3 regions of the Brevibacterium sp. OS20 genome follow, and region 1 is predicted to be linked to each of the others. Evidence: predicted binding sites of a transcription regulator. Region 1 holds the regulator's gene; each other region holds the start of a gene.

Region 1 (9,673 bases):
CCTCGGCGTCGGTCTCGTTGAGGATCTCGGTGTTCATTCGGCATTCCCCCACAGGTCGTAGGCTTCGACGATCTTCGTCACCAGCGAATGCCGGACGACGTCCTTGCTGCCCAGTTCGCAGAACTGCAGGTCCTCGATTCCGTCGAGGATGTCGCGGACGACCTTGAGTCCGCTGCGGGTCTTGCCCGGCAGGTCGATCTGGGAGATGTCACCGGTGACGACCATGCGTGACCCGAAGCCGAGGCGGGTGAGGAACATCTTCATCTGCTCGGCCGTCGTGTTCTGTGCTTCGTCGAGGATGATGAACGCGTCGTTGAGAGTGCGCCCGCGCATATAGGCCAGGGGCGCGACCTCGATCGTTCCGGTCTCGATGAGCAGCGGGATCGATTCCGGGTCGACCATGTCGTGCAGGGCGTCATAGAGCGGACGCACATACGGGTCGATCTTGTCGTTGAGCGTGCCCGGCAGGTAGCCCAGGGACTCCCCGGCTTCGACGGCCGGCCGGGTGAGGATGATCCGTGAGACCTCTTTGTGCTGGAGGGCGTTGACGGCCATGGCCATCGCCAGGTACGTCTTGCCGGTTCCGGCCGGACCGATGCCGAAGGTGATCGTGTGGTTGCGGATGGCCCTGACGTAGTCGTGCTGGCCCATCGTCTTCGGACGGATCGACTTTCCCCTGGTGGAGAGGATGTTCGTGCCCAGCACCGCCGAGGCGGCCGCTCCCTCGGAGGAGAACGTCGTGACCCTCTCGATCGTCTCTTCGTTGATGCGATGGCCGGCCGCGTGGAGTTTCTTGAGTTCCCCGATGACGCTGACGAAAGCTTCGACGCGTTTCGGGTCGCCGGTGACCTGGACCTGATTGGCCCGGACGTGGATGTCGAGGTCGGCGAAGGTCTTCTCCAGGGCGCGCAGGTTCGATTCCCCGGGACCGAAGAAGGCGACGAGGTCGATGGAGTCGGGGATGACCAATCGCACGGTGTCACGATCGGCACCTTGGGTGTCCGTCACGGCATCATCGCGTGCGGCACCGTCGCCGGTGTCCGAGTCGGTGGGGTTCATGGAGTTCGGGTTCGGTGGGGTGATGTCCAGAATGTTCCTTTGCAAGTGAGCGCACCGTCACCGGCAGCGCCTGAGTGTGCTTCCATCCTAGTCCGATGCCTCACCAACGGCCCAATGAATTCTGGGCCAGGACGAGACCGGCGGGTCCCGCCGATGACGAGCGCAGGATCGTCGGTCCCAGCAGCACCGGGATTGCTCCACAGTCGGTCAGTGCATCGAGTTCGCCGTTGCTGATGCCGCCCTCGGGGCCGACGACGAAGACGATGCGCTCCGGCGGCTGCGCCGAGTCGTTCGCGATCAGGCTATTCAGCGCTTCGGAGAGCCTGCGCTGAGCGGTCTCGTGGAGGACGAAGACCGCATCGGCGTCGTCGAGGGTCTTGGCCAGGGCGGCTCCGCGGGCGAGGCCGTGGAGGATGGGAAATCGTGCTCGTCTGGCCTGCAGGGAGGCCGCTCCGAGGAGGTTCTCCCATTTCGCGGCCATCTTCTCCCGCTTCTTGGCCGGCCAGTCGGCGATCGAGCGTTCAGCGGCCCAGGGAATGACGTCGTCGACGCCGATCTCCGTGGCTGTTTCGATGGCCCGCAGGTCCCGGTCGCCCTTGGCCAGGGCTTGGACGAGGACGAGGCGCGGGCCCGTGCGCTCCTCGACCGTCACCTCGGTGACATCGATCGTCAGCTCATTCGCCGAGGCGGCCGTGACGGTTCCGCGCGCACGTGTGCCTTCCCCGTCGACGATGTCGATCTCCTCGCCGGGACCGATCCGACGCACCCGCACCGCATGCCCGGCCACGTCCTCACCGAGGGTGAGGGCGGACCCGACGACCGCCTCGGCGGCGGTGGCGGAACGGAAGACGGGAAGACTCACCGACCGGCGAACCTCTCACGCATGCGGGAGAACATTCCGCGGTTCTCGGTCGAGATCTGGGCGCGCGGAGTCTCTTCGCCGCGCAGTTCGGCGAGTTTCTCGAGCAGTTCGCGCTGTTCGTCGTCGAGTTTGTCCGGGGTGAGGACGTCGACGGTGATGAGCAGGTCGCCGCGGGTCTCCGAACGCAGGCGGGCGGCTCCGAGCCCGGGAAGTTTGACGATGGTGCCGGACTGGGTGCCGGCGGCGATGGTGAGGTCCTGAGTGCCGTCGAAGGTCTCGAACGGGATGGTCGCACCCAGGGTCGCTGCGGTCATCGGCACGGAGACGGCGGCCCGGAGGTTGTCGCCGTCGCGCTGGAAGACCTCGTGGCGGGTGACCATGACCTCGACGAAGAGGTCACCGGCGGGTCCGCCTCCGGGGCCGACCTCACCCTGGCTGCTCAGCTGGATGCGGGTGCCGTCGGAGACCCCGGCGGGGATCCGGATCTTCATGGTCCGCTGTTTGCGCACTCGTCCGTCGCCCTGGCAGTTGAGGCAGGGGTTCGGGATGACGGTGCCGAAGCCGTGGCAGGAGTTGCAGGTCTGGTTCGTGACCATCTGACCCAGCAGGGTCCGGGTCATGCGCTGGACGCTGCCGGCTCCGTGGCACAGCGAGCAGGTCTCGATCTTCGTGCCTTCCTGCGTGCCGGCGCCCGAACAGGTGTCGCAGACGACTGCAGTGGTGACATCGAGGTCGACGGTGCCGCCGAAGGCCGCGGTCTTCAGGTCGATATTGACTCCGACGAGGGCATCCTTGCCGCGCTGGGTGCGCGGGATCGGACCCCCGGCCTGACCGCCGCCGCCGCCGAAGAAGGTCTCGAAGATGTCGCCGAATCCGCCGAATCCGCCGCCGGCCGGGAAGCCCTGACCGTTCTCGCCGCCGCCCATATCGTAGTTGCGGCGCTTCTCCGGGTCGGAGAGCACATCGTAGGCCAGTGAGATGGCCTTGAATTCGTCCTCGTGACCGGGATTGACGTCCGGGTGGTACTTGCGTGCCAGCTTCCGGTACGACGACTTGATCTCAGCCGCGGAAGCATCTTTGGACACTCCGAGTGTTTCATAGTGATCGGCCACAGAAACTTCTCTCTCCCTGACGTAGTGGTCTTCTCTGTTCGTGGTGGTGGCTGCGTCCTTGCGCGGTGCTCACCGGTGATGCGCTGCCCGCCTGCGGGTGCCCCTGGTCGATGTCAAGGGACCTACCCTCGATCGAGGATCGAGGACACGTATTTGGCGACGGCACGGACTGCCGAGATCGTCGTCGGATAGTCCATTCGGGTCGGGCCGAGCACTGCCAGTCTGGCCGAGGAACCCGCGTCATGACCATATTCGGCGGCGACGACGGAAGTCGAGCTGAATGATTCGTGAGTATTCTCACGCCCGATGCGCACGCTGATCTCCTCGTGGTCTTCTGCCATCGAGGTGAGCAGCCTGAGCAGGACGACCTGTTCTTCGAAGGCTTCGAGGATCGGGGCCATCTTCTCTCCGAATTCGCTTCCGGAGCGGGCGAGGTTCGCGGTGCCGGCCATGATGATGCGCTCTTCACGCGTCGCGGCCACGAGGTCGACGACGGCGGCTCTGACCTGTTTGAGCCCGGAGTCGTCACGAGCGGTCGGCTCACTCGATTCGGTGGCGGTCGCCTCGGCGGCGGGGGCCGATCCGAAGACCTGCGCGAGTGTGCGTCCGGCGAATTCGGCGTTGATCTGATCGCGCAGTCCGCGGACGGCGTCTTCGTCGAGCGGGCTCGGGGTGATCACGGTCTTCTGCTCGACCTGGCCGGCATCGGTGATGAGGACGACGAGGATCCGGCCGGGTCCGAGACCGACGATCTCGATGTGCTTGATGCGCGCCCGCGACACCGTCGGGTATTGGATGAGCGCGACCTGTCGGGTGAGGCCGGAGAGGACGCGGACGGTGCGGTCGAGCATCTCGTCGAGATCGACGTCGCCGTCGATGAGCTGAAAGATCGCGCGCCGCTCGGCGGTGGTCAGCGGTTTGAACTCGTCGATCCGGTCGACGAACATCCGGTAGCCGAGGTCGGTGGGGATCCGTCCGGCAGAGGTGTGGGGCTGGGCGATATAGCCCTCTTGTTCGAGCGCGGCCATATCGTTGCGGATCGTGGCGGGAGAGACGCCGAGGGTGTGGCGCTGGACGATCGCCTTCGATCCCACGGGTTCGTTGGTGGCGACGAAGTCCTCGACGATGGCGCGCAGCACCTGTGCACGTCTGCTGTCGTTCATCGCGGATCTCCTCTCCGTCTCGCCGATCCATCGCGGTCCCGTGCCTGCGCTTGGCACTCTGTGAGTCTGAGTGCCAATTCTACGCCTCTCGTTCCCGGAATTCATTTCAGGGGTGGCCTGCGGGTCTGCACGCCTGCGGGACCGTCCTTGATTATGGTGGGTGCCCGTGAATGCTTTTGATCGATATGGTCCCGATGTGCTCTCCGGTTCCTCCCCGTCGTCGCACCGTCCGAAGAAGTCCCGCCAGGTCGAGCTCGGCCTGGGCATGGTTCTCGAGGATGCGATGAGCGGCTATGTCGGTGCTGTCGTCGGCGCGGAGAAGACCACGGCCGGTGTCGTCGTCAAGCTCGAAGATCGCGTCGGCAAGGTGCGTGCCTTTCCCCTGGGACCGGGCTTCCTCCTCGAGGGCCGGCCCGTCGATGTGCAGCTGCCGAAGAAGAAGGCGCAGCAGCCCGGACGGACGGCGTCGGGGTCTCGCGCCGTGGTCGGCGCGAAGGCTCGGGTGGCTCGTGGGTCGCGGATCTGGGTCGAGGGCAAGCACGACGCCGAACTCGTCGAGAAGATCTGGGGCGATGATCTGCGCATCGAAGGCGTCGTCGTCGAACCCTTGGGCGGTCTCGATGATGTCACCGACAAGCTCGAGGCCTTCGGTCCGGATCGGGACCATCGAGTCGGTGTCCTCGCCGACCATCTGGTTAATGGGACGAAGGAATCGAAGATCGCCGAGGCGGTCCGTGCCGATCCGCGCTACCGCGATGTCGTCCACATCATCGGTCACCCGTACGTCGATATCTGGCAAGCGGTGAAGCCCCACGTCGTCGGCATCCGCGAATGGCCGGTCGTCCCTCGCGGTGAGGATTGGAAGACGGGAATACTGCGTCGCATCGGATGGCCGCATGCCGACCATCGGGACGTTGCCCGCGGGTGGGTGCGCATCCTCGGGAAGGTGAGCACCATCGCCGATGTCGAACCGACGCTGTCGGGTCGCGTCGAGGAGCTCATCGACTTCGTCACCGTCGGCTGAGTGACTTCGGTGGTGCGGCGCGGTGGTTCTTGGTGGTCACGCGGATCTGTCGGCGTGTGCCGACGGCGTGTGCCGAATCTGTCACAGGAGTGAGGCTTTCCCGACATCCTCGGGACACTTGGCTCGGCTAGTGTGAATGGCAAGCGTTTCTCGAAAGGATCCCCATGTCGTATCACCCCGAGCAGCCGGGCAGCCGGCCGATGCCGCCGAACTACTCTCAGGCCTCAGGTCCGCAGCAGCACTACGCGCCGCAGAGCCAGCAGTATTCTCAGCCGCAGACGCACAGCGGTCAGACGAACTACGAGGGCCAGCCGGGATATGGTTCGCAGCGGGCGTACGGCGCTCAGCCGAACTACGGGGGCCAGCCGGGATACGGCGCGCAGCCGGGCTACGGTATGCCGCAGATGCACAACCCGGCGATGTTCGACTCCCGCTCCCTGCCTGAGCAAGCCTACGGACCCGGCTCCGAGCAGTTCTGGATGGCCCACGAACCCGACCGGACCACGGCATTGTGGACCCACCTCGGCTCGCTCATCTTCGGCTTCATGCCGCTCATCATGTTCCTTGTGAAGAAGGACGAATCGCCGTTCGTCCGCGAGCACTCACGTCAGGGTCTCAACGCGATGATCACGAACACGATCGTCACCTTCGGTGCGCTCTTCGTCTTCGGCTTCGTCGGTTTCATCCTGGCACTGGTGACCTTCGGGATCGGCATCATCGTCATGTATGCGGCGCTCATCGTTCCGCTCGTCTACTGCGTCTTCTACATCATCGCGGCCGTCGCAGCGAACAAGGGTGAGGGGTATAAGTTCCCGCTCACAATCAATTTCGTGAAGTGACCATTCCCGCTCACCCCGGGTTCTCTGGGGCTGCCCGGACTCTCTGGGTTAGTGTGGAGTGATCGCACACTCTGAAGGGACTCTCATGTCGGACAACCCGCAGCAGCCGAACAACGAACAGTCACAGCCGATGCCTCCGAACTACTCCCCGCAGTCGGGCTCGCAGCAGCCGTACACCCAGCAGCCACAGCAGGGTTCGCAGCCACAGCAGAGTGGTCAGGCCCAGCAGGATGGTCAGGCCCAGTACGGCTCGCAGCCGCAGACCCCTCAGCAGGGATCGCAGCCGGGCTATGGCTCGCAGCCGCAAGCCGGGTACGGCTCCCAGCAGCAGAATCCGGCCTCCGGATCTCAGCAGCAGAACCCTCAGCAGCAGTATGGTTCCCAACCGGGCTACGGTTCGCAGCAGGCAGGCGGCGCCCAGCAGCCGTACGGTTCTCAGCAGCCCTACAGCGCTCCGCAGGGACACCCTCAGCCCGGTTACGGATTCCAGGGAGCATCGTCGGCGCAGTCGGCTGCCGCAGGAGTGCCCATGGGGGCCGAACTGCCGGATGCGGCCTACGGCCCGAATTCGCTCGGATTCTGGAATGCAGATCAGAGTGAACGGACGACCGCACTGTGGTCGCACCTCGCTCACGCCGCCACCTATGTCGTCGGTGTCGGCTGGATCGTCACGCTCATCCTCTTCATCATCAATAAGGACAAGTCGCCGTTCCTCCGCCATCATGGCGCACAGTCGCTGAATCTGCTGATCATCGGCGTCATCGCGGCGTTCGGCATCGGGCTGATCGGCGGAATCCTCACGATCGTCGGAATCGGCTTCCTCATCCTCCTGCTCCTGCCGGTGCTCTCGATCTACATGATCGTCATCGAGATCATCGCCGGCATGGCAGCCAACCGCGGTGAAGGCTACCGCATTCCGATGACGCCGAACTGGATCAAGTGATCTGACGTCCAGTGAGAGCCTCACCCCGGCAGATTCGCTGAACAGCTCGCCCCGCCACTCGTTCCCGAATGGCGGGGCGAGACTCATTCACACGTATTCGGTGAGGATGCGCACCATATAGTCGGCCATGAGTCGTCCCTGCAGAGTCGGCTGGAACCAGCCGGTCGCGGCACCATCGGCGTCGAGCAGTCCCTGCCTGACGAAAGTCCTGATCGCCTGTTCGCTGCCCGGGGCCAGAGAATCGAGACGCAGCTCGCGGTCGATCCTGGCCGCCAGCATGATCCGTTCGATCTCCCGGGTCTGAACGTCGAGGACCTCACGACCGATCGCCGGGGACTCCCCCGCCAACAGCCGATCGGCCCAGGCACGGGGGTGTTTGGCATTCCAGAACCGCACGCCTCCGACGTGTGAGTGGGCGCCGGGCCCGAAGCCCCACCAGTCGGCATTGCGCCAATAGGCCATATTGTGCTCACAGCGGGTCTCGAGACCGGTCGACCAATTGCTCACTTCGTACCAGTGCAGACCAGCAGCGGAGATCGCTGCGTCGGCGATCTCGTATTTGTCGGCCAGGTCATCCTCATCAGGCATCGGCAGTTCGCCGCGGCGAACCATCGCACCCATCTTCGTTCCCGGTTCGACGATGAGGGAATATGCCGAGATGTGATCGACCTCGTTGGACAGCGCCACGTCGAGAGAGCGACGCCAATCGTCGATCGACTCCCCCGGGGTGCCGTAGATGAGGTCGAGGCTGAGCTCGAGGTCGGCGTCCTTGACCCAGCGGGCCACCTCGGGGATCTTCTCCGGGTCGTGGGTGCGGTCCAAGGTCGCAAGCACGTGCGGCACGGCCGACTGCATACCCATGGAGATCCGGTTGAAACCGGCTCCGGCAAGGGTCGCGATGTAGTCGGGGTCCAAGGTGTCGGGGTTGGCTTCGGTGGTGATTTCGACATTCTCGGCCAGGCGGAAGCGGGCGCGGACATCGTCCATCACCCCGGCGAGCACATCCGCTGCGAGCAAGGTCGGGGTGCCCCCGCCGAAGAAGATCGTCGAGACCTCACGGTCGCCGGCCCCCGCCTCGGCGAGGGTGGCCACGGACAGATCGAGCTCACGGGCGAGATTGCTGCGGTAGTCCTCGCGGGACGCGCCCGGGCCGAGATCGTCGGCGGTATAGGTGTTGAAGTCACAGTAGCCGCAGCGGACCCGGCAGTACGGGACGTGGATGTAGAGGCTCAGCCGCCGCTCCGCGGCCCCGATCCCCACCGATGTCGGCAGCGAACCGTCGCGCGGAGGGACCTCACCGGTCGGTTGTGCGGGCACTTACTTCTTGCTGTCCTTCGTCTCCGGCTCGTCGGAGGACAGGGCCGCGATGAACGCTTCCTGCGGAACCTCGACGGTGCCGACCATCTTCATCCGCTTCTTGCCTTCCTTCTGCTTCTCGAGCAGTTTGCGCTTACGGCTGATGTCACCGCCGTAGCACTTCGAAAGGACGTCCTTGCGGATGGCGCGGATGGTCTCGCGGGCGATGATGCGTGAGCCGATGGCCGCCTGGATGGGCACCTCGAACTGCTGGCGCGGGATGAGCTTGCGCAGCTTTCCGGCCATCGCCACACCGTAGGAGTAGGCGTTGTCGCGGTGGACGATTGCGGAGAACGCATCGACCTGGTCGCCGTGCAGCAGGATGTCGACCTTGACGAGGTCGGAGGCGTCCTGGCCGTCATCGGAGTAGTCGAGGGAGGCGTAGCCCTTGGTCCGGGACTTCAGCTGATCGAAGAAGTCGAAGACGATCTCGGCCAGGGGCAGCCGGTAGCGGATCTCCACACGGTCCGAGGACAGATAGTCCATGCCCTGGAGTTTGCCGCGGCGATCCTGGCACAGTTCCATGACCGCGCCGATGTAGTCGCTGGGGGTGAGGATCGTGGCCTGCACCATCGGCTCCCGGACTTCCTTGATCTTGCCCGTCGGGTACTCGCTCGGGTTCGTCACCACGGTCTCCGAACCGTCTTCCATGGTCACGTCATAGATCACGGACGGGGCGGTGGAGATGAGGTCGAGATCGAACTCCCGTTCCAGGCGGTCGCGCAGGACTTCGAGGTGGAGGAGACCGAGGAATCCGCAGCGGAAGCCGAAGCCCAGTGCCGTCGAGGTCTCGGGTTCGTAGGCGAGAGAGGCGTCGTTGAGTTTGAGTTTGTCCAGCGCGTCGCGCAGCACCGGGTAGTCGGACCCGTCGATCGGGAAGAGTCCGGAGAACACCATCGGTTTGGGCTCCCGGTAACCGCCGAGGGCCTCTGTCGCGGGCCCCGCAGCGGCGGTGACGGTGTCGCCGACCTTCGACAGACGCACATCCTTGACACCGGTGATGAGGTAGCCGACCTCACCGACGCCCAGTCCCTTCGTCGCCTTGGGCTCGGGCATGGAGGCGCCGATCTCCAGCAGCTCGTGGGTGGTGCCGGTCGACATCATCTCGATCTTCTCGCGTGGGGACAGAGAACCGTCGATGACGCGGACATAGGTGACCACACCGCGGTAGGTGTCGTAGACGGAGTCGAAGATCATCGCGCGGGCCGGGGCCTCGGCATCGCCGACGGGCGCGGGGATATCGGTAATGATGCGGTCGAGGACCTCCTCGACGCCTTCGCCCGTCTTGCCGGACACGAGCAGGCAGTCCTCGGGT
Region 2 (9,673 bases), 1.0 Mb from region 1:
ATGAGGGAGACGATGATGAGTGCGCCGATGAGGATCTGCAGCGGCGGGGTCGGCATCGATGACGACAGGAGTGCGCCGGGGATGGTACCGATCACCGCGCCCAAGGAAAGATGCCGGAAAGGCGGCCATTCCACCTCTGCGAAGGTGCGGACGAAGACGGAGAATGAGGCGACGATTCCGCAGATGTTGACGAGGATGACGCCGCTGAACGGATCGAGGAGAAGGACGAGGAAGGGACCGCTGACCAGGCCGAATCCCATCCCGGTGACGCGTTGGGACAATGCGCCGAGGAACACGGCGAAGAGGATGAGCACGACAACGGGTTCCACTCGGTCGAGTTTAGTCCAGCCCGATTCCCGGCTGATCCTCAGTCTCACCGCTGATCGCGGGGTTAGAGTATTCACCATGAATGCCAGTCCCCTCTGGTCGCGGTTCAGCGCAGATCCCCGCTCGTATGGGCGGGTCCGGGCCTCTGATGCCGACCGCGCGGTCGTCAGTGATGTCCTCTCGGAGGGTTATGCTCTCGGTCAGCTCGACGTTGAGGAGTTCGATGAACGCACCGAGGCGGCTGCGAAGATCAAGACGCTCGGTGAAGTCCCAGAGCTGATCGAGGACCTCGTCCTCGCCGATCCGGCCGAGGTCGAGCCTGGCAAGCTCGATGATGCGGGCCGTGCGCAGGCACTGGCTCGCCTCGAGGCAGAGCGGGTGCCGATCACGCCGGAGCAGATCGATGCCGCGGCGCATAAGTACTACCGAGATCGGGTGCGTCGTGCACTGCTCGGTGCTGTTGCAGGACCGGTCGGGATCGTGCTGGCGATCTGGGCGATCTCGTCGATCGCATCTGGAGGGTTCATCTTCTTCTGGCCGATCTTCGTCATCATTCCCACGCTGCTCGGCGGACTGGGACACATCGCGCGCAAGGACGAGATCATCCGCAACCGGAAGAAGGAGCTCACTCGACGGGCCCGGGCTCAGCTCGGTGATGCTGAGGCCAAACGACAGCTCGAGGAGGGTGAGCCTCCCGAGCGGGATTATGAAGCGGACTTCGGTACGGGCCTGCAGCCGCCGCATCCCTCTCATCCGCCGTACTCTCCCGGACAGATCTCACGACGGGAAGAGCGGGACCGGCGCCGGTCGCATCGCCGCCATAACCGCGACAATCCCTGGGACTGAGGTTACGTTCCGGGTCTGGCAGGGTCTGGGCCTCTTCAGGCCCGGAAACTCCGTTTCCTACTCAGACCGGGAACCTCCGGGACCGTCTCAGGCCGGGCACGTCCGGAACCGTTTCAGACTTGGAAGATCCGGATCTGTCCGAACTCCTGTGCTTTGTGCGTGGTGAACCACATCGTGTGCGAGAAGTGCCGCAGGTCGTCGCCGTCGGCCTCGGCCTGCCAGTATCCCCACGCGGCCGCGGCTTTGCCGTGGGTGATCGCTGCTTCGAGGTGGCCGACCTCGTGAGAATGGCCGGACAACTTCAACAGCGCTTCGACGACGGCTTCCCGGCCCGTGTGGGTTTCGACGTCGGAAGGGTGAACGACCTGGAGCACGCAATCGTCGGCGATCACCTCGTTGAGTGCTTCTCTGTCGCCGTTGAAGAGATTCTCCTCGAACGTTGCAACGAAGACGTTCTTCGGACTGTTTCCGCAGGCGTCGGTTCCGGTGAAGGTCATGGACCCAGCCTATGCGGGCCCGAGCGGTGTCACAACGGGTCGGCGGGCCGCCTCGGCGATGATGGTCGCCGACGCACGACGAGCGGACACTTCCGCGTGAACGATCTGACCGTCGGGCCGGGACCCGAGAGTCCGAGCACGAAAACGGCCGTGCCGGCACCCTTGCGGGCACCGGCACGGCCGATCGAACAAGCGGTGGCTATCAGAAGCCCATGCCGCCCATTCCACCCATTCCGTCCATACCGGCAGCTGCGTCTGCACCTGCGGCGGCCTTTTCGGGCTTGTCGGCGACGACCGACTCGGTGGTGAGGAACAGACCGGCGATCGAGGCGGCGTTCTGCAGGGCAGAGCGGGTCACCTTGACCGGGTCGTTGATGCCGGCGGCCAGCAGGTCCTCGTACTCACCGGTGGCGGCGTTGAGACCGAATCCGGCTTCGAGGTTGGCGACCTTGTCGGCAACCACACCGGCTTCGAGGCCGGCGTTCGTGGCGATCTGCTTCAGCGGGGCTTCGATGGCAACCTTGACGATGTTGGCACCGGTGGCCTCGTCTCCCTCGAGTGCGAGGTCGGCGAATGCGGCCTTGCCAGCCTGGATGAGCGAGACGCCGCCACCGGCGACGATTCCCTCTTCCACAGCAGCCTTGGCATTGCGCACGGCATCTTCGATGCGGTGCTTGGTTTCCTTGAGCTCAACCTCGGTGGCGGCTCCGGCCTTGATGACTGCAACACCGCCGGCCAGCTTGGCCAGACGCTCCTGCAGCTTCTCACGGTCGTAGTCGGAGTCCGAGTTCTCGATCTCGGCGCGGATCTGAGCGACCCGTCCGGCGATCTCCTCGGCGTCTCCGGCACCCTCGACGATGGTGGTCTCGTCCTTGGTGATGACGACCTTGCGGGCGGTGCCCAGCAGATCGGTGGTCACGCTGTCGAGCTTGAGCCCGACTTCCTCGGACACGACCTGGCCACCGGTGAGGATGGCGATGTCGGCGAGCTGAGCCTTGCGACGGTCACCGAAGCCCGGAGCCTTGACGGCCACGGACTTGAAGGTGCCCTTGAGCTTGTTCAGCACCAGGACAGCCAGGGCTTCGCCCTCGACGTCTTCGGCGATGATGAACAGCGGCTTGTTGGACTGCTGGACCTTCTCGAGGACGGGCAGCAGGTCCTTCACGTTCGAGATCTTGGAGTTGACGATGAGGATGTAGGGATCCTCAAGGACAGCTTCCTGGCGATCGGTGTCGGTGACGAAGTAACCGGAGATGTAGCCCTTGTCGAAGCGCATACCCTCGGTCAGTTCGAGCTCGAGTCCGAAGGTGTTGGACTCCTCGACGGTGACGACGCCTTCCTTGCCGACCTTGTCGATGGCCTCGGCGATCAGTTCACCGATTGCGGGATCTCCGGCGGAGATGCCAGCGGTAGCGGCGATCTGTTCCTTGGTCTCGATGTCGATGGCGTTGTTCAGCAGGACGTTCGTGACGGCCTCAACGGCCTTCTCGATACCGCGCTTGAGGCTGAGCGGATCAGCACCGGCTGCCACGTTGCGCAGGCCTTCGCGGACGAGAGCCTGTGCGAGCACGGTAGCGGTGGTGGTTCCGTCGCCTGCGACGTCATCAGTCTTCTTGGCGACTTCCTTGACGAGCTCGGCGCCGATCTTCTCGTAGGGGTCCTCGAGTTCGATCTCCTTGGCAATGGAGACGCCATCGTTGGTGATGGTCGGTGCGCCCCACTGCTTTTCGAGCACGACATTGCGACCGCGGGGTCCAAGGGTCACCTTGACCGCGTCCGCAAGCTGGTTGAGGCCAGCTTCGAGTCCTCGACGAGCTTCTTCGTCGAATGCAATCATCTTTGCCATAGTGGCTTAGATCCTCCCTGATGGAGTGGAGTGGGCATCCAGAGCAGTCGTCAACGCCCGCGACGGCAGAGAGTGTGTCCGCATGTTCCATTCCACATATGGACCACGCTCTCGAGACGACTGGTGGGAACCCATCGGTTTTCACCAGTACTAGATTTAGCACTCTCCCCATGCGAGTGCAAATGTTTGTCGCCCGCCAAGATGGGCGAGGGCAGTTCAGATCCGCGAGTTGTCGGCGCGCGATGGAGGCGCAGCGGGCAGTTCGGCCCAGCGCGAAACGCTTGGCGCAGGCCCGATTGCCCACGATTTCGAACAGCCCAGTTTAGGGCGAGTAGCCCTGTTTTCAACATGGGCTGCTCAACTCACACTGGGCTGAATCGAAGTCCATGCGCACGGGTGCACCCGACGCGGCCCCCGCGCCCCGCGGGCACTGAAAAGCGCCGAGCAGTTGCCTGCTCGGCGCTTCCCCCGTGCGATTGGTGCCGGTCGGCCCGAAGGCCGTTCCGACTCCCCGCCGCAGCGGATCAGAAAACTGTGCTGACAGCAGCCAGTCTCAGAGGAGGGTGACGGACTCCGCCTGAGGACCCTTTTGTCCTTCTCCAACTTCGAACTGAACCTGCTGGCCCTCTTCGAGAGAGCGGTAGCCGTCCATCTGGATTGCGCTCCAGTGAACGAACACGTCCTGGTTGTCGCCTTCAAGGGTGATGAATCCATAGCCCTTTTCAGCGTTGAACCACTTGACGGTACCTTGTGCCATTACTTCTCCATACAGTGCAGTGCCATTGAAATCCCGCATCGCAGCCGCGATCAGATGACCCCACCCGAGATACGGAAGCTAGTAAAACTCAACTGACCCCGCGACTTCTCTCATTGACCTCTAGAGAATAATCTCGGTGAAGCACGAATAGAACACAAGGTGCTGTGCTTGCCTAGCTGTTGCAACTCTACCGCAGGCGCGCATCCCACCTAGAGCGGTTCAACACTGTTATAGATTCGTTACCTAAGGGTTTCTGCCCTGTTCACAGCGGGGATCGCGGCGAATGGAATCAGACCATTCGGTCAGGAATTCGCCGAGGCGGCCCACCGTCCCATGACCCGACCGCAACCAAGGAGTCCCTCAGCCTCATGGCCTCATGGCCTCATCGCCGAGGCGGCCGAGGCCGAACCGATCGCGCCGACTCAGTCGCGCTGCCGCGCCGCCGAATCGCTTCGGATCACTCCGAGTCCCCGCCTCCACTGGGTTCGGGTCCGCGATCGGCGATGTCCGAACAGATGACGACCGTGATGTCGGCTTCGAAGTCGGACGAGGCCTCGGTGGCGGAGACTCCCAGCGACTTGGCGACGAGTTTGGCCTGGGACGCGTTCTCCTCGCCGTTGTAGTACACGGTCGAATCAGAGAGGTTCGTCGAGTAGTTGCCGACCTGCCCGAGCTTCCAGCCCTTCTCTTCGACAGCCTCGGAGAACTTCTTCGCTGCACCGGAGACGCCGGAGCCGTTGAGCACGTCGACGGTGATCGAATCGTCCGCGACGCTGACTTCGCTCTCACTCGGTGAGGGTTCGGCCGACGCCGATTCGGAGGCCGGAGGGTCGGCGATCTTCGACTCGGGGTTGCCCATCGAGGAGAAGATGATGTTGATGGCGGCCACGACCAGCAGGACAGCGACCAGGGCGAGGATGATGACCAGCGAGATGGCACCGATGTTCGACGACGCCGCGGACTCCTGTCGATGGGCACCGCTGCGCCGGCCGGGCTCGATCTCGTCGAATTCGTCGGTCATGTCTACCTCGAGACGCGGGCTTGGGCGCGTTCGCTCTGCCGCGTGCTGCGGATACGGCGAAGGCGCTTGACCAGCATGGGGTCGCTGGCCAGAGCTGCAGGATTGTCGAGAAGCGAGTTGAGGATCTGGAAGTAGCTGGTGGCTGACATGTCGAAGCGCTCACGGATCGCGTGGTCCTTGGCGCCTCCGTATTTCCACCACCGCCGCTCGAACTCCAAAACGGCCACCTCGAGCTCGCTCAATTCTGAGGTGTCGTCGTTCGGCGGCATAGAGGTTGTGCTCCTTCGAGAGGTGTCTGTGCTTCTATCCTATCGCCGGATCGGCGGTACCGAAATTTCCGGCGCGCCGCCGAGGCTGTGAGGTCGATCGCGACCGGGGCACGGCTCGTGGGACGGCAACTCGCACATGCCCGGCGGCTGCTGCGCCCGCAACTGCATCACCCCGCCGCACGGCACCGGATCGGTGACCGTGTCGACGGGGTGAAGGGAACGACCTGCGCCGAGGCGGGGCCGCCTCGGCGAACCGGGTGACCCGATCACGAGGATCGGATCGACCCCACATTCGACCGCAAGAGCAGGGCCGCCTCAGCGGGATCGGATCAGCGGATACGGATGTTGACCTGCTTGATCTGGGTGAAGCCTTCGAGCATGCCCTCGAGCGAGGCCTCGCGGCCGAAGCCGGAGGTCTTCATGCCGCCGTAAGACTGGCCGGCCAGCTGGCCGCCGCCCTGGTTGACCTGGACCCAGCCGGATTCGATCCGGTTGGCCATGGTCAGGGCCGCGTCGACGTCCTTGGTGAAGACGAAGGCCGCGAGTCCGAAGTCGGAGTCGTTGGCCATGTCGATGACCTCGTCGATGTCCTTCCACGGGATGACCGAGAGGACGGGGCCGAAGATCTCTTCACGGCTGGTCTGCCAGTCGTTCTTCGCCTTCGAGAAGATCACGGGCGCGTGGTAGAAGCCGGGTTCGCCGACTTCCAGCGAATCGGAGCCGTCGTAGGCGATCTCGACGCCGTCCATCGACTTGCCCATCTCGATGTAGCTGGCGACCTGATCGTACTGCTTCTCGTTGATGATGCAGCCGATGTCGGTGGACTCATCGCGGGGGTCGCCGACCTTCATCTTCGACACCGCGTCGACGAGCTTGGACAGGAAATCGTCGTAGATGTCCTCGTGGAGGAACAGACGCGACCCCATGGTGCACGACTGGCCCTGGCGGGCGAAGCGGGTCGACAGCAGCACCTGCTCGAGGGTGTCGTCGTCGTTCGAATCCGGGAAGATGATGTTCGGGGACTTGCCGCCGAGCTCCATCGACGAATGCGCGAGACGGCCACCGGCCACCTCGGCGACGTGACGGCCGACGCTCGTCGATCCGGTGAACGAGACCTTGTCGACGTCGGGGTGGACGTTGAGGGCCTCACCGATGACCGAGCCCTTGCCGGTGACGACGTTGAGCACACCGGCGGGCAGGATGTCGGCGATGATCTCGGCCATCTTGAGGATGGTCAGCGGTGCATCCTCGGCGCATTTGAGGACGATCGTGTTGCCGGCGGCGATCGCGGCGGGGGTCTTGAAGGCGGCGATCATCAGCGGCGAGTTCCACGGCAGAATGCCGGCGACGACGCCCAGCGGCACACGCTTGGTGTACTGGAGCTGCTTGTCTCCGGCGGGCAGGGTGTTGCCCTTGACCTCACCGGCGACGCCGCCCATGTAGCGGAACAGGTCGGCCAGGGTGATCGTCTCCGGGCGAGCCTGGGTGCGGATCGCGTTGCCGGTGTCGAGAGCAGTCAGCTGGGCGAGTTCCTCCGAGGCGGCTTCGAGCGCATCGGCGCAGGCCAGAAGCTTCTTCTGGCGTTCCTTGAACGGCAGGGCCGCCCACTCGGGGAAGGCCTTCCGTGCGGCCTGGACGGCACGGTCGGCGTCGGCCTCTTTGCCATTGGGCACCTTGGCGATGACGACGTTGCGGTCGATCGGGGTGATGACATCGGTGGTGTCGCCGTCAGCGGCATCGACCCATTCTCCGCCGATGAGCATCTTCCAGTTCTTGGCCTCTGGGAATTCCGACATTTCGGTCCTTTCGTTCAACGATGAACTCCTTAGGCCGAGCATAACGCGTGGCGCTGAACGGCAATACACCGGTTCGGTAGGCGATCGCGCACACCCGATCTGCGCTCCGTGCACATGCGCGCAGGTCGATTCCCACCCTCGCCGAGGCGGTGCGGAGGTTAACGTCCACCTCCCCCGAAGCGGTGCGGAGGTTGTCGACTGCCCTCGCAGGGGTGGCGCCGAGGTTACCGTCCACCGTCGCCGAGGCGGTGCCGGGGTTCGCAAAGCTCGCCCCTCTCGCGTCTGCGCGGTGAATGGAGGATTGTTGGGTCGATCCACGGTGATATCGGTGAGGAAACCACTGCGGATCGACCAAACAATGATGTCGGTGGCGTCTTCCCGCCCCCGTCCGCTCCCTGAGGCGGCACTCATCGGTCGTGAGTGGAGCGCCCGTTCTCCCAGTCCTCTCAGGCGATTGCCGAACGGCTCGCTGGCTCGGCTCCATAGACGATGCAGACCGGAGACGACACCTCGGCCAGCAGCGCCGGTTCCGGCCGGTCGGATTCGCTGCCGCTGGTCTCGATGCGCACAATCCGGTGCGAACGTTCGAGCGCAACGTCGAGGCCCGGATACAGAGGGTGAGCCGTCGCAAATCTCGGCCGGACTCCCCCGGCGCCTACGTGCGTCCGCAATGCCAGTCGCCCGTCCTCACCGATATCCCAAAGAGCTGCAGTGTCCTCCTCCGGTCCTCCCGGAGTGGAGTCTCCGGCTCCGCTGCGGTTCGTCGCCCACAGAGTCGCACCGGCGTGGCCCAGCACGATCTCTCCCCCGCGACTGTCGCGGACGTCGTCGTCGGGCAGTGTAGGCACAATCTGCACGGCTTTCATCGCTCCGTGCTCTCGGGATCTCGCTCCGGTGACGACGGTGACGGTGCTGCCGAGTTCGCCGAGCACGTAGGCCCGGTCCATACGAGGGTGGATGACGAGATGGCGTGGCCCGCACCCCTGCCGCAGCCGGAGCTCATCGACGACCTCCATGCGGCCGGTGGCGCGGTCGATGCTGCATTTGAAGACAGTGTCGAGTCCTTTGTCCGGAACGAGGAAGTGCGAGGGGTCCTGCTCGCCGTCCGGCGCCACGGCTGTCGTTTCGGTAAATCCAGCCGACTCCACGGGTTCGATGAACACCGCCTGGTGCGGCTTCGCTCCAGCCTGATCGTCACTGAACGGACCGGGCTCTCCGGTGAAGGCCAGAACGTCGACGACGTCTGTAGGAGTGCCGTCTTCCAAGATCCGGAAGCTCGCCACCGTTCCCGAGGAATGGTTCGTCACGATCAGCCATTCGCCGCTCGGGTCGATGACGATGTGTGCCGGGTTTGTGCCCCCGGTGCTGTGCTGACCTAGTGAAACCAGAATCGGATCCGCCGCCCCGCCTGAAGCTTCCTTCACTGCATAGCTGCTCAACTCGGTCATGTCTCCGTGGACGGCATGCAGGACGGAGTTCTTTCGGTCGAGAGCGAGAAACGAGGGATTGATGACGGGGACCGTCTCGATGTGAGTCCACGGTTCTTGCGTGGCGTCGAAGACTTCGATGCCACGACCACGTGCATTGCGCTTCTCCGTCGTGCGTGTGCCGACGAATGCCAGGTCGTTCATTTTCATGCGTCGGCACCGGCGCTTTCCTGATTCTTCGCCGGCTGACGCTGCACCTTGGGCAGTTTCATGAACACCATCATCGCGGTGGCGATGACGAGCAGGATCCCGAAGAAGTACAGTCCGGCTCGGGCAGACCCGGTGCCGTCGACGATGAGCCCCTGAGCATAAGGACCGACGAATCCGCCGAGGTTGCCGATCGAGTTGATCACGGCCACTGCTGTTCCCGCGGTCGCCGCGTCGAGGAACCGGTTGGGCACCACCCAGAACGGTGACTTGAAAGCGTAGAGCCCGGTCAGCGCCAGGGTGATGGCAGCGATGACGAGGACGGGAGACTGCATCCAGGCGGCGAGGAACATCGAAATCGCTGAAGCACCCAGCGGCAGCCAGCAGTGCATCTGACGTTCTCCGGTGCGGTCGGAATTCCGCGACCACACCACCATGACGACCGCGGCGACGATATAGGGGATCATTCCGATGAGTCCGATCTGGATCGTCGACAGCGAGTCCGAGAGCCCGCTGATGATCTTCGGCAGCCAGTACCCGACGCCGAGACTGCCGACCTGGTAGATGAAGTAGATGGCGCTGAGGTAGAGGACCTTGGGATTGATGATCGTCTTCCAGACGCTGAGCTTGACCGTCGAGTCCTTCACCGCGTCGGCATCTGCCTGGAGCTCACCGAGCAG
Region 3 (9,673 bases), 770 kb from region 1:
CATGCGGATCGACGAATAGAGGTTCGGCGCCAGTGAGATGAACGGGACGCCCGCGGCTCCAGCGAAAATCGCAGCGTGGTACCGGGTCCCGACGACCAATTGGGCTTGCTCCGTCAGGGCGATGAGCTCTCGTGCGGTGAGCATCCGGGTGGGAACGACCTCAGCATGCCCGCTGGCCCGAGCGATCTTCATATCAGTGAGCTGGTCTCTCGTCTCCGGCGCTGGTGGCAGTGCCCCGCCGTGCGGCACAAGCAGCACCCGCAGGCCGGTATCCTCGGCAAGCCGACGTGTGAGTTCCGCCAACCGCGCATGATAGTCATCATCGCTGAGCATCGGGGTCGAGGCCTTCTCGGCGAAGCTCGCCAGGATGAACGGATGCTCGGTCAGATCCGATACGGCAGACCGGTCCTCGTCGCGCGCTGTCAATGAGAACGCGTCGTCGACCTGACGACGCGCCGTGGCCGAACCTCGTCCGAGGTCGTCGACGAGGTGAGTCGTGTAGCTCTCTCGAGTCCCGACGAACTCCGCTTCGGAGAGGAGTTCGTGAACGATGTCCCGATCCTCGTCGTAGATGAGCGGGCCGAGCGTCTGACTGGTCAACGCATACGGTTTGCCGAGGACGCGAGCGATCTTCGCCAGGGTCGCACGCTCATAGATGTGGTGGGCGAACATCGAGTTGAGGTTACCGCCGCCGGCGATGAGGACAGCATCGGACTCACGAACCGCCCCGATGACGTCAATCGCCGGGTCATCTGCCTTGAGCGCTGCCCGATCTCCACCGACATAGTCGAGAACTTTCGCCATCCGCGAGGCATTCGGACGTCGGTCGCGCTTGAACCCGATACGCTTGACAGCGTCGACACCGTACATTTCGCTCGCGTGCTCAGGTTCACCGGCAATGAGTGTGATGGCGATGTCCGAACGGGCACGGAGCGCATCGATGGCCAGTTCGGTCATGGCCTCATCGCCGAGATGGTAGAACCGGCTCCAGCCTACGTCGCCGATCATCGTAATTCTCTTCATGGATCCCTTGTTCACGTCATGCACTGCAGAACTTCAATCGAATATTCCGATCACTGTAACGACAGCGATGGGTTCGCTCGTGAACAGCACCTGTCTCCGAGGTGAATACGTTCGCGTTCAAGCCGACGCCAAGGTCAGGCTCGGATACAGCCACTCAGAATGCGTTGAATAAGCGGCGGCCGCCTCGGTGAGGGTGAATACGCCGATGAATGCGACAGTGGCCCGGAACGTGATGTTCCGGGCCACTGTCGTGGTCAGAGACGACTCAGTCCGAGCGAATGGCTCAGGCTTCGTCCTCCTCGTCCTTCTTCTCGACGACCAGAGTCTCGGTGGTGAGAACCAGGGCGGCGATCGAAGCGGCGTTGCGCAGCGCCGAACGGGTGACCTTGACGGGGTCGATGATTCCGGCGCCGATGAGGTCGCCGTATTCGTCGATGGCGGCGTTGTAGCCCTGGCCGGACTCGAGGTCCTGGACCTTGGCGACGACGACGTAGCCGTCCTGGCCCGCGTTGGCGGCGATCCAGCGCAGCGGCTGGACGACTCCGCGCTTGACGATCTCGGCACCGGTGAGTGCGTCACCGGACAGACCGAGGTCGTTGCCGTCGAGGACCTTCGCAGCGTGGATCAGAGCCGATCCACCGCCGGCGACGACTCCCTCTTCGATGGCGGCTCGAGTAGCGGACACGGCGTCTTCGACGCGGTGCTTGCGCTCCTTGAGCTCCACCTCGGTGGCGGCGCCGACCTTGATGACGGCGACTCCGCCGGAGAGCTTGGCCAAGCGCTCCTGCAGCTTCTCGCGGTCCCAGTCGGAATCGGTGTTCTCGACCTCGGCGCGGATCTGAGCGACACGACCGGCAACAGCATCGTCGGCACCGGCACCATCGATGATGGTGGTGTTGTCCTTGGTGACGGTGATGGTGCGGGCGTTGCCGAGCTCTTCCAGGGTGACCTGGTCGAGCTTCATGCCCATGTCCGGGGTGACGACCTGGCCACCGGTGAGGACGGCGAGGTCCTCGAGGATGGCCTTGCGACGGTCACCGAAGCCGGGAGCCTTGACGGCGGCGACGTTGATGATTCCGCGCAGCTTATTGACGACCAGGGTCGACAGAGCTTCACCCTCGATGTCCTCGGCGATGATGAACAGCGGCTTGCCTGCCTGCTGCACCTTCTCGAGGACGGGCAGGAGCTCCTGGATGTTGGAGATCTTGCCCTGGTTGATGAGGATGAGAGCGTCGGAGAGCACAGCCTCCTGGCGATCGGCATCGGTCACGAAGTGCGGCGACAGGAAGCCCTTGTCGAACTGCATTCCTTCGGTGATCTCGAGTTCGACGGACGCGGCCTGCGACTCGTCGATCGTGATGACGCCGTCCTTGCCCACCTTGTCGAAGGCATCGGCGATGAGCTTGCCGATCTCAGGCGACTGAGCCGACAGACCGGCGACGTGTGCGATCTCCGAGGAGTCGGCGACGTCGCGGGCGATCGCGCCCAGCTGCTGCGAGACGGCCTCGACGGCGGTCTCGATGCCGCGCTTGAGCTGTCCGGGTGCGGCACCTGCGGCAACGTTGCGCAGTCCTTCGTTGACGAAGGCCTGAGCGAGAACGGTCGCGGTGGTGGTTCCGTCACCGGCGATGTCGTTGGTCTTGGTGGCGACTTCCTTGGCCAGCTGTGCGCCGAGGTTCTCGTAAGGATCGTCGACCTCGACCTCACGGGCGATGGTCACACCATCGTTCGTGATGGTGGGGGCGCCCCACTTCTTGTCGAGCACGACGTTGCGGCCCTTGGGTCCCAGCGTCACCTTGACGGTGTCGGCCAGGGTGTTGACACCCTTTTCGAGTGCACGACGGGCTTCGTCGTTGAATTCCAATGATTTAGGCATTCGTCCTCCTGTCAGTGAAGTAGTTGTTCAGGGGATTCAGCCGATGACGGCGAGCACGTCGCGAGCCGAGAGCACGAGGAACTCTTCGCCTGCGTACTTGACTTCGGTGCCTCCGTACTTGGAGTAGATGACCTTGTCGCCGACGGCGACGTCGACCGGCACGCGGTTACCGTTGTCAGCAACACGGCCCGGGCCCACTGCGACAACTTCGCCTTCCTGAGGCTTTTCCTTGGCGGTTTCGGGAATGACCAGACCACTGGCGGTAGTCTGTTCTGCTTCGACCTGACGGATGACAATCCGATCTTCGAGTGGCTTGATGGAGACCGACATATCGGGCCCTCTCCCTTCGCTGGGTTCTATTTCATCGAGTCAGACGGCGGCTTATGCCATGAACCTCTCGTCGTCGCGGGTGCCGAGCGATTCGACCGTCTCATGAAACTGGCACTCAATGAGTGCTAGTGCTAATTCTGACTCTAGAACGCTCTTAGCACTCGGTCAACTTGAGTGCCAGCAATTCGTCATGCTCTGGGCGAAAGTTCAGATTGGGCCCCGGAAGCCGGGGCAGCGGGGCACCGAAAAGCGTGGGCCCCGAGGATCTCTCCTCGGGGCCCACGCTCCTTGCTGACCGCCTCAGCTCAGTTGTCGATATCTGTTGTCAATGACGGCCAGAGTTCATGGCCTATACAGGCGCTCAGTCGGTTACTGCGAACCTGATCTCAGATCAGGCGCAGGCCCACTGTCCCCAGCCGGCTTCAGCCTGGAGCTTCTTGGCGCGCTGGAACTGCTCCTGCGGGCTGGCATCCGACGGATTGCCGCTGCCGCCCATGGCCTGCCAGGTCGAGGGCAGGAACTGGAACAGACCGAAGTGGGTGCCGTTCGAAGCCTTCGGATCGAAGTTCGATTCGCACTCGACGACCGAGTACCACTTGGAACCGGGTCCGCCGAGCATCGCCTTGATCTCGGCGGTGGACATGGAACCGCTGCCGGAGCCGCCGCCGGTGCTCGAGTCACCGGAGTCACCGGAGTCGCCCGAACCGGAATCGCCGGAGTCACCCGAGTCGGAACCGCCGGTGTCAGCCGGCTCCTCCTTCTTCTTGGTGCCCTGGATGACGACCTTGGTCTTGGGTTCGGAGAGGACCTTCTCGTCCTTCTTCTCCTTCTTGACCTCTTCGCCGTTGATCGTCTTGACCTTGTAGGTGACCTGCTTCTCGCCGTCCTTGCCTTCGGTCTCGACCTTGGTCTCACCCTCGTAGAGGGAATCGGACTTCTTGGTCTCGACCTTGGCCTTGATGGCCTGCTTGTCCTTGACGGTGTCGTTCTTCACGCGGTTGACGGTCAGCACCTGGCCGTCGGAGACCTCGGCGGACATCGGCACGGACAGGAAGTCGTCCTTGTCGAGCTTGACGCCCGTGTCCTTGAGGGCTTCCTTGGCGGTGCCCACAGCGGCCGAGACCTTGTGGTCCTTGCCGTCGGCGACGACGGTGAGGTCCTTCGACGTGGTCACCTCAATGTCATTGCCTTCGTCCTTCAGACGCTGGCTGGCCTTCGCGTTGAGGTCGGCGCCCTTCGCGTCGACACCGAGGTCGGCCAGAGCCTGACCCACGGTGTTCGCATTGGTCCATTCGTTCGTCTCTTTGCCATCGACGGACAGCGCAACCTTCTTCGCCGTGTTGACGGTGATCGTCATATCACGGTCGACCTTGGTGCCCACACCGGGCTTGACCTGGTCGCGCTTGTCGACATCGATTTCGTGGCTGTCGAGGATGTCCCCGACCGTTCCTCCGAAGGTTCGGATCTCTTCGGCCTGTCCGTTGACCTCCAAGGTCACGGGCTTGTTCATGGTCACAACCGCGCCCGTGCCACCGACGAGTCCGGTGATCACGACCGCCTGTGCAGCGATCTGAACCTTGCGGTTCTTCAGAAAATCAATCACAAAAATATCCCTGAGCAGAGTTTATCGACCTGTTCACTGTAACCGATTCGTTACACGGTTCGCAAAATATCACGGAAATGTAACGGTGTGAGTTTCCTGAGGGCGTGTCTGACCTGGAGTTCCCCGTGTTTCCGGGGCATTCCCGATCGTGACATTCCCCCGCCGAGGCGGCGCTGCGTCCCGTTATCTCGCTCACAGAACGAAGGGCTGAGCCCGGCTCAGTCCCAGCTGCCGAGGGCCCGCTCCGCGTTGTTCCACACGGCCGCGCACAGATCCTCTTCGCTCATCCCGCGCACCTCGGCGAGTTTCCGCGCCGTGACCGCCGTGAGGTATGGACCTCCCGGCTTACCGCGATGCGGGTGCGGGGTGAGGAAGGGTGCGTCGGTCTCCGTCAGCAGGAGCTCCAGTGGAGCGGCCGCCGCGGCCCGCCGCAGCTCGTCGGCGTTCTTGAACGTGAGGTTGCCGGCGAAGGACATGTAATAGCCTTCGGCCGCACATTCGCGGGCCATCGCCTCGTCGCCGGAGTAGCAGTGGAAGATCGTGACCTCGGGAGCGCCTTCCTCCTTGAGGATGCGCAGCACATCGGCGTGTGCCTCCCGATCGTGGATCTGCAGTGCACGTCCGGTGCGCTTGGCGATCTCGATATGAGCTCGGAAGGAGCGCTGCTGTTCGGCAACTCCCTCTTCTGCCGTGCGGAAGTAGTCGAGACCGGTCTCCCCCACCACGCGCATGCGCTCATGCGAGCTCACGAGCGATTCGATCTCGGTGAGAGCGTCATCGAGCAGGCCGCGCTCGGCCAGCCGCGGGGCTTCGTTCGGGTGGAGGGCGGCCCCGCCGATCATCCACGTCCGTCCCTCGGCAGGAGGGCCGGGCACAGTACGGGGGTCGGCCGCCTCGGCGAGGGATCCCACCTCCGTGGCCGCCTCGGCGGGGGTGCCTGAATACTGGGAAGCCACGAGCGCAGTCGTCCACCGGGCTGCCGGAAGGTCGCAGCCGATCTGGACGATGCGACGGACTCCCGCCTCGGAGGCGGTGTCATGGAAGAAATCCAGCGACGGGAACTCTTCGTCCGCGTTCGGGGTCACCTCGGGTTCGGGTTCACCAGCACCCAGCGGCAGCCGCACACCCGTGCAGATGTCGAGGTGAGTGTGGGAGTCGACGATGGGATGAGCGAGCGGTTCGGGCACCGGTGGATAGGTTCCGGCGGCGCGCGAGGCCATTATTCGGTCTCCTCCACGAACTTCGGGAACACGGGTTCGGGCTTCGGCAGGGGCGTGCCCGGTTCGATCGGGAACCCGACGGCCGCGAACGACCGGGGATCCGCCTCGGCGGCGGCGATGCCGTCGGCAGCGGCCTCGGCGACATTCGGCGCCAGGGCGGCCGAAGCGTATGCCGCACCGGCGGCGACGCCGATGGCCGCGCTCGCGGATACGGCTCCCATCGCCTCGGCGCCGGACCCGGAATCGACGGCGGTCGGCAGGACCTTCGCACCGGCCTCACCGACGCCGGCGGGCACACCGAGGAGGTCGAGGATCTTGCCCGCGGAATCGGGCATGACCGGCTGGATGAGGATGGAGATGATGCGCACGACCTCGATCGTCACCCACAGCACGGTGGCCATACGATCGGGATCGGTCTTCTTCAGTTTCCACGGCTCCTGCGCGGAGAAATAGCGGTTGGCCTCGGACAGCACCTTCCAGCAGGCCTCGACATAGAGGTGGAGGGCCTGGGTGTCGACGTGGCGTCGGGCGGTGTCGGGCACGGCCCGGGCGAGGGCGAGGAGTTTCTCGTCCGCCTCGGTGAGCTCACCCGGCTGCGGCACCTGGGCGTCGCAGTTCTTCTGGATCATCGACAGCGAACGCTGGGCGAGGTTGCCGTACTCGTTGGCGAGGTCGGAGTTCTTCCGTGTGATGATCGAGTCCTTCGTATACGAGCCGTCGTGGCCGTAGGAGAACTCGCGGAAGAGGAAGAAGCGCAGGGTGTCCAGGCCGAAGGCATCGACGAGGTCGAGGGGGTCGACGACGTTGCCGACGGACTTCGACATCTTCTCACCGGAGTTGAAGAGGAAGCCGTGGGCGTGGACCCGCTTGGGCAGTTCGATGCCGGCGCTCATGAGGAACGCGGGCCAGTAGACCGAGTGGAAGCGGATGATGTCCTTGCCGATGATGTGGACGTCGGCGGGCCACCACTTGCTGAGGCGCTCCTGGTCATCGGGATAGCCGGCGGCGGTGAGGTAGTTCGTCAGTGCGTCGATCCACACGTACATCACGTGCTTGTCGTTGCCCGGCACCGGCACACCCCAGTCGAAGGTGGTGCGGGAGATGGAGAGGTCCTTGAGCCCGGATGCGACGAACGAGGCGATCTCGTTACGGCGGGAGTCGGGACCGATGAACTCGGGGTGGTTCTTGTACAGCTCGAGCAGCTTGTCCTGGTACTTCGAGAGGCGGAAGAAGTAGGACTCCTCTTCCGTCCAGGTCACCTCGGTGCGGGTCTCCTTGGACAGGCGCACGCCGTCGACGACTTCGGTCTCGTCATCGGTGTAGAAGGCCTCGTCGCGCACGGAGTACCAGCCGGAGTACGTGTCGAGGTAGATGTCGCCGGCCTCTTCGAGCTTGCGCCAGATGGCTTGCGAGGCGGCGTAGTGGTCTTCGTCGGTGGTTCGGATGAACCGGTCGAAGGTCGAGCCGAGGGCGAGCTGGGTGTCGCGGAAGTTCTTCGCGTTGTCGTCAGCGAGTTCTTTGGGGGTGATGCCGAGCTTGTTCGCCGCCTGCAGCATCTTCAGTCCGTGCTCGTCCGTGCCGGTGCAGAAGAAGACATCGTGATTGTCCAGTCGCTTGAACCGGGCGATCGTGTCGGCCGCAATGTACTCATAGGCATGCCCGATGTGAATGGCCCCGTTGGGGTAGGCAATCGCTGTCGTCAAGTAGTAACCCATAGGGAACTCAGTCTAAGGGACACCGCCGCGCAGGCGCGCATGGGCTGGTGCTGGTGGACCCAAGCGAGTTTTTGCCGAGGATTCGCGAATAGCCCAATTTGCGGTGAGTAGCCCACGTTTGAAGATGGGCGGCTCACCTCGGACTGGGCTGAAACAGTTCGCACCTGGACACCAGCTCACAGAACCAGCGGTTTCCCACATCGACGACGTAGTTCAGGTGCCTGTAAGAAGAGCTTCTGTCCGAAGGTCTTCGGGTCCAGAACTTCATTGAATTTGAAGCGCACGATCTTATAGCCCATCGCCAGCAGACGATTGTGCTGTCGGCTCTCCTTGTTCATGACGTCGAAGCCGCCATCAACGTACTTCTGCGTCCCATCGACGTAGAGTGCGACTCTATCGTCACGGAACAGGAAGTCGAGTCTCGTGAGAAGTCGGCTGCCATCGGCAATATTCACCTGCTGCACGAAGTCGTGCAGACCCAGAAGATGCAGATTGAAGGCGGCTCTGCTCTCCGCATAGCTTTCGGACAACGGTGATGCGAGTGAGACCAGTCTCGCGGCCACCTTTGCGCCCCGTGCCAGGCGGTCAATGGGCGCTGCGAACAGAGCTGCGACTGCGCCCGGAACCTCGTCCAGCAGATGTGCCGGATACCCGAGCCTGAAGATCAGATCCTCGTCGTCGCCGAGAAGATGCCATCTGACCACCTGCTCCATCGCGGCAAACGCCGCAGCGCTGCCGAGTTCGGCCCGCAGATCCAAGGCAGTTCGAGCCGGAGTAGTGACGCGAAGCCCTTCCGCCTGGCAGACGTCATCAGCTGCGATTGTTCTGCGTCGCCTGATCAGCTCGGGTGACTTGGTGCTTGATATGGGGTGGAACACCGACACTGGTTCGTCCGGCTCATCGAACATACCGATTCTGTGCAGCCGGGCCGCCGAGACCCCGAACACGATGTCTCCTGCGCGGTAGTGGGGATAGTGGAGGACTTGCAGACGCTTCAGATTCGCCTCGTATCTGCGTTGCTGGGACCGCTCTTTGTCGCGTCCTTCCTCGTGATACGTCATCCAAGCCGAGTCCGTGGCGAAGGGAGAGAGGTATCGGTGGGCACGGACTTCACAACGTCTGACGACTGTATAGACTCCACGAGAGAGCTTTCGCAGACAGCAGCCCAAAGCGCTGCGGATGTCTGCCGTTGAGGCTCCAGCATTGCGAAGGTCCGTGAAATACACGACGTTGTTCTTCATGCCGGCACACTGCAGAAATCCGCGTTGATTCAGCAATGCTCAAACCTGTTGCTGTGGAATCAACTCCGGGGTCCACATGGCGACAGCGTCTCAGTAAGGAGTCAATCAACAAGCCTCAGCGCTCGAGTCGAGTCGTCGACCGGCTTCACAGCGGATCGTGCCTTTCGCACCAGGCTCGCTTGGGGAGTATCTCAACCGCGCTGATGGCCCAGTTTGAGGTAGATAGCCCACCTCCCGACATGGGCCATCCACCCAAAACTGGGCTACTGACTATCCACAGCCCACTGCGCACGAGTCGTGTCACTCGCGGTGGAGCCAGGCCTCGTAGACGTCGCGCTTGGACAGGCCGAACTTCTTCGCCACCTGCCCGGCCGCGTCCTTGGCACGCGAACCGGAGTCGACCAGTGCGCTGACCTCGCCGAGGTGGTCCTCCGGAGCCGTTTCGACCTCGGTGGCACCGGCGAGCACGAGGGTCAGTTCCCCTCGCAGACCCTCGGCGGCCTGATCGCGCAGTGAACCGACGGTTCCGCGCAGAGTCTCCTCGTAGGTCTTAGTCAGCTCGCGGCTGATGGCCATGGGCCGGTCGACGCCGATGATCTCGGCGAAGTCGTCCATCGCATCGGCGATGCGGTGTGGGCTTTCGAAGAAGACCATCGTGCGCTTCT

The links. Region 1 encodes HrcA, which represses chaperone genes, less so after heat shock. Its sites were predicted from a motif close to TTNGCACTCGNNNNNNNCGAGTGCNAA; they were not measured.
Region 2: a site for HrcA is predicted at 3,673-3,699, ahead of groL (chaperonin GroEL). Genes of this name have one in related genera too.
Region 3: a site for HrcA is predicted at 3,384-3,410, ahead of groES (co-chaperone GroES). Genes of this name have one in related genera too.

Annotation. Positions count from the first base shown of each region.
Region 1 is NZ_CM166367.1:2,295,893-2,305,565, forward strand. Features, by position in the region: gene ybeY (rRNA maturation RNase YbeY) at 1-37, opposite strand, end outside; gene ACVZTU_RS10360 (PhoH family protein) at 34-1,059, opposite strand; gene ACVZTU_RS10365 (16S rRNA (uracil(1498)-N(3))-methyltransferase) at 1,160-1,921, opposite strand; gene dnaJ (molecular chaperone DnaJ) at 1,918-3,033, opposite strand; gene hrcA (heat-inducible transcriptional repressor HrcA) at 3,156-4,196, opposite strand; gene ACVZTU_RS10380 (DUF3097 family protein) at 4,357-5,220, shown strand; gene ACVZTU_RS10385 (magnetosome magnetite crystal formation protein family) at 5,385-6,059, shown strand; gene ACVZTU_RS10390 (DUF4870 domain-containing protein) at 6,145-7,002, shown strand; gene hemW (radical SAM family heme chaperone HemW) at 7,090-8,319, opposite strand; gene lepA (translation elongation factor 4) at 8,320-9,673, opposite strand, start outside.
Region 2 is NZ_CM166367.1:3,305,605-3,315,277, forward strand. Features, by position in the region: gene ACVZTU_RS14810 (sulfite exporter TauE/SafE family protein) at 1-329, opposite strand, end outside; gene ACVZTU_RS14815 (DUF1707 SHOCT-like domain-containing protein) at 406-1,173, shown strand; gene ACVZTU_RS14820 (DUF4440 domain-containing protein) at 1,287-1,670, opposite strand; gene groL (chaperonin GroEL) at 1,873-3,516, opposite strand; gene ACVZTU_RS14830 (cold-shock protein) at 4,070-4,273, opposite strand; gene ACVZTU_RS14835 (LytR C-terminal domain-containing protein) at 4,731-5,294, opposite strand; gene ACVZTU_RS14840 (DUF3263 domain-containing protein) at 5,297-5,563, opposite strand; gene ACVZTU_RS14845 (aldehyde dehydrogenase family protein) at 5,893-7,359, opposite strand; gene ACVZTU_RS14850 (lactonase family protein) at 7,806-8,996, opposite strand; gene ACVZTU_RS14855 (MFS transporter) at 8,993-9,673, opposite strand, start outside.
Region 3 is NZ_CM166367.1:3,063,869-3,073,541, forward strand. Features, by position in the region: gene ACVZTU_RS13720 (polysaccharide pyruvyl transferase family protein) at 1-1,023, opposite strand, end outside; gene groL (chaperonin GroEL) at 1,307-2,899, opposite strand; gene groES (co-chaperone GroES) at 2,936-3,229, opposite strand; gene ACVZTU_RS13735 (resuscitation-promoting factor) at 3,621-4,832, opposite strand; gene ACVZTU_RS13740 (TatD family hydrolase) at 5,051-6,052, opposite strand; gene metG (methionine--tRNA ligase) at 6,052-7,767, opposite strand; gene ACVZTU_RS13750 (hypothetical protein) at 7,944-9,008, opposite strand; gene rsmI (16S rRNA (cytidine(1402)-2'-O)-methyltransferase) at 9,309-9,673, opposite strand, start outside.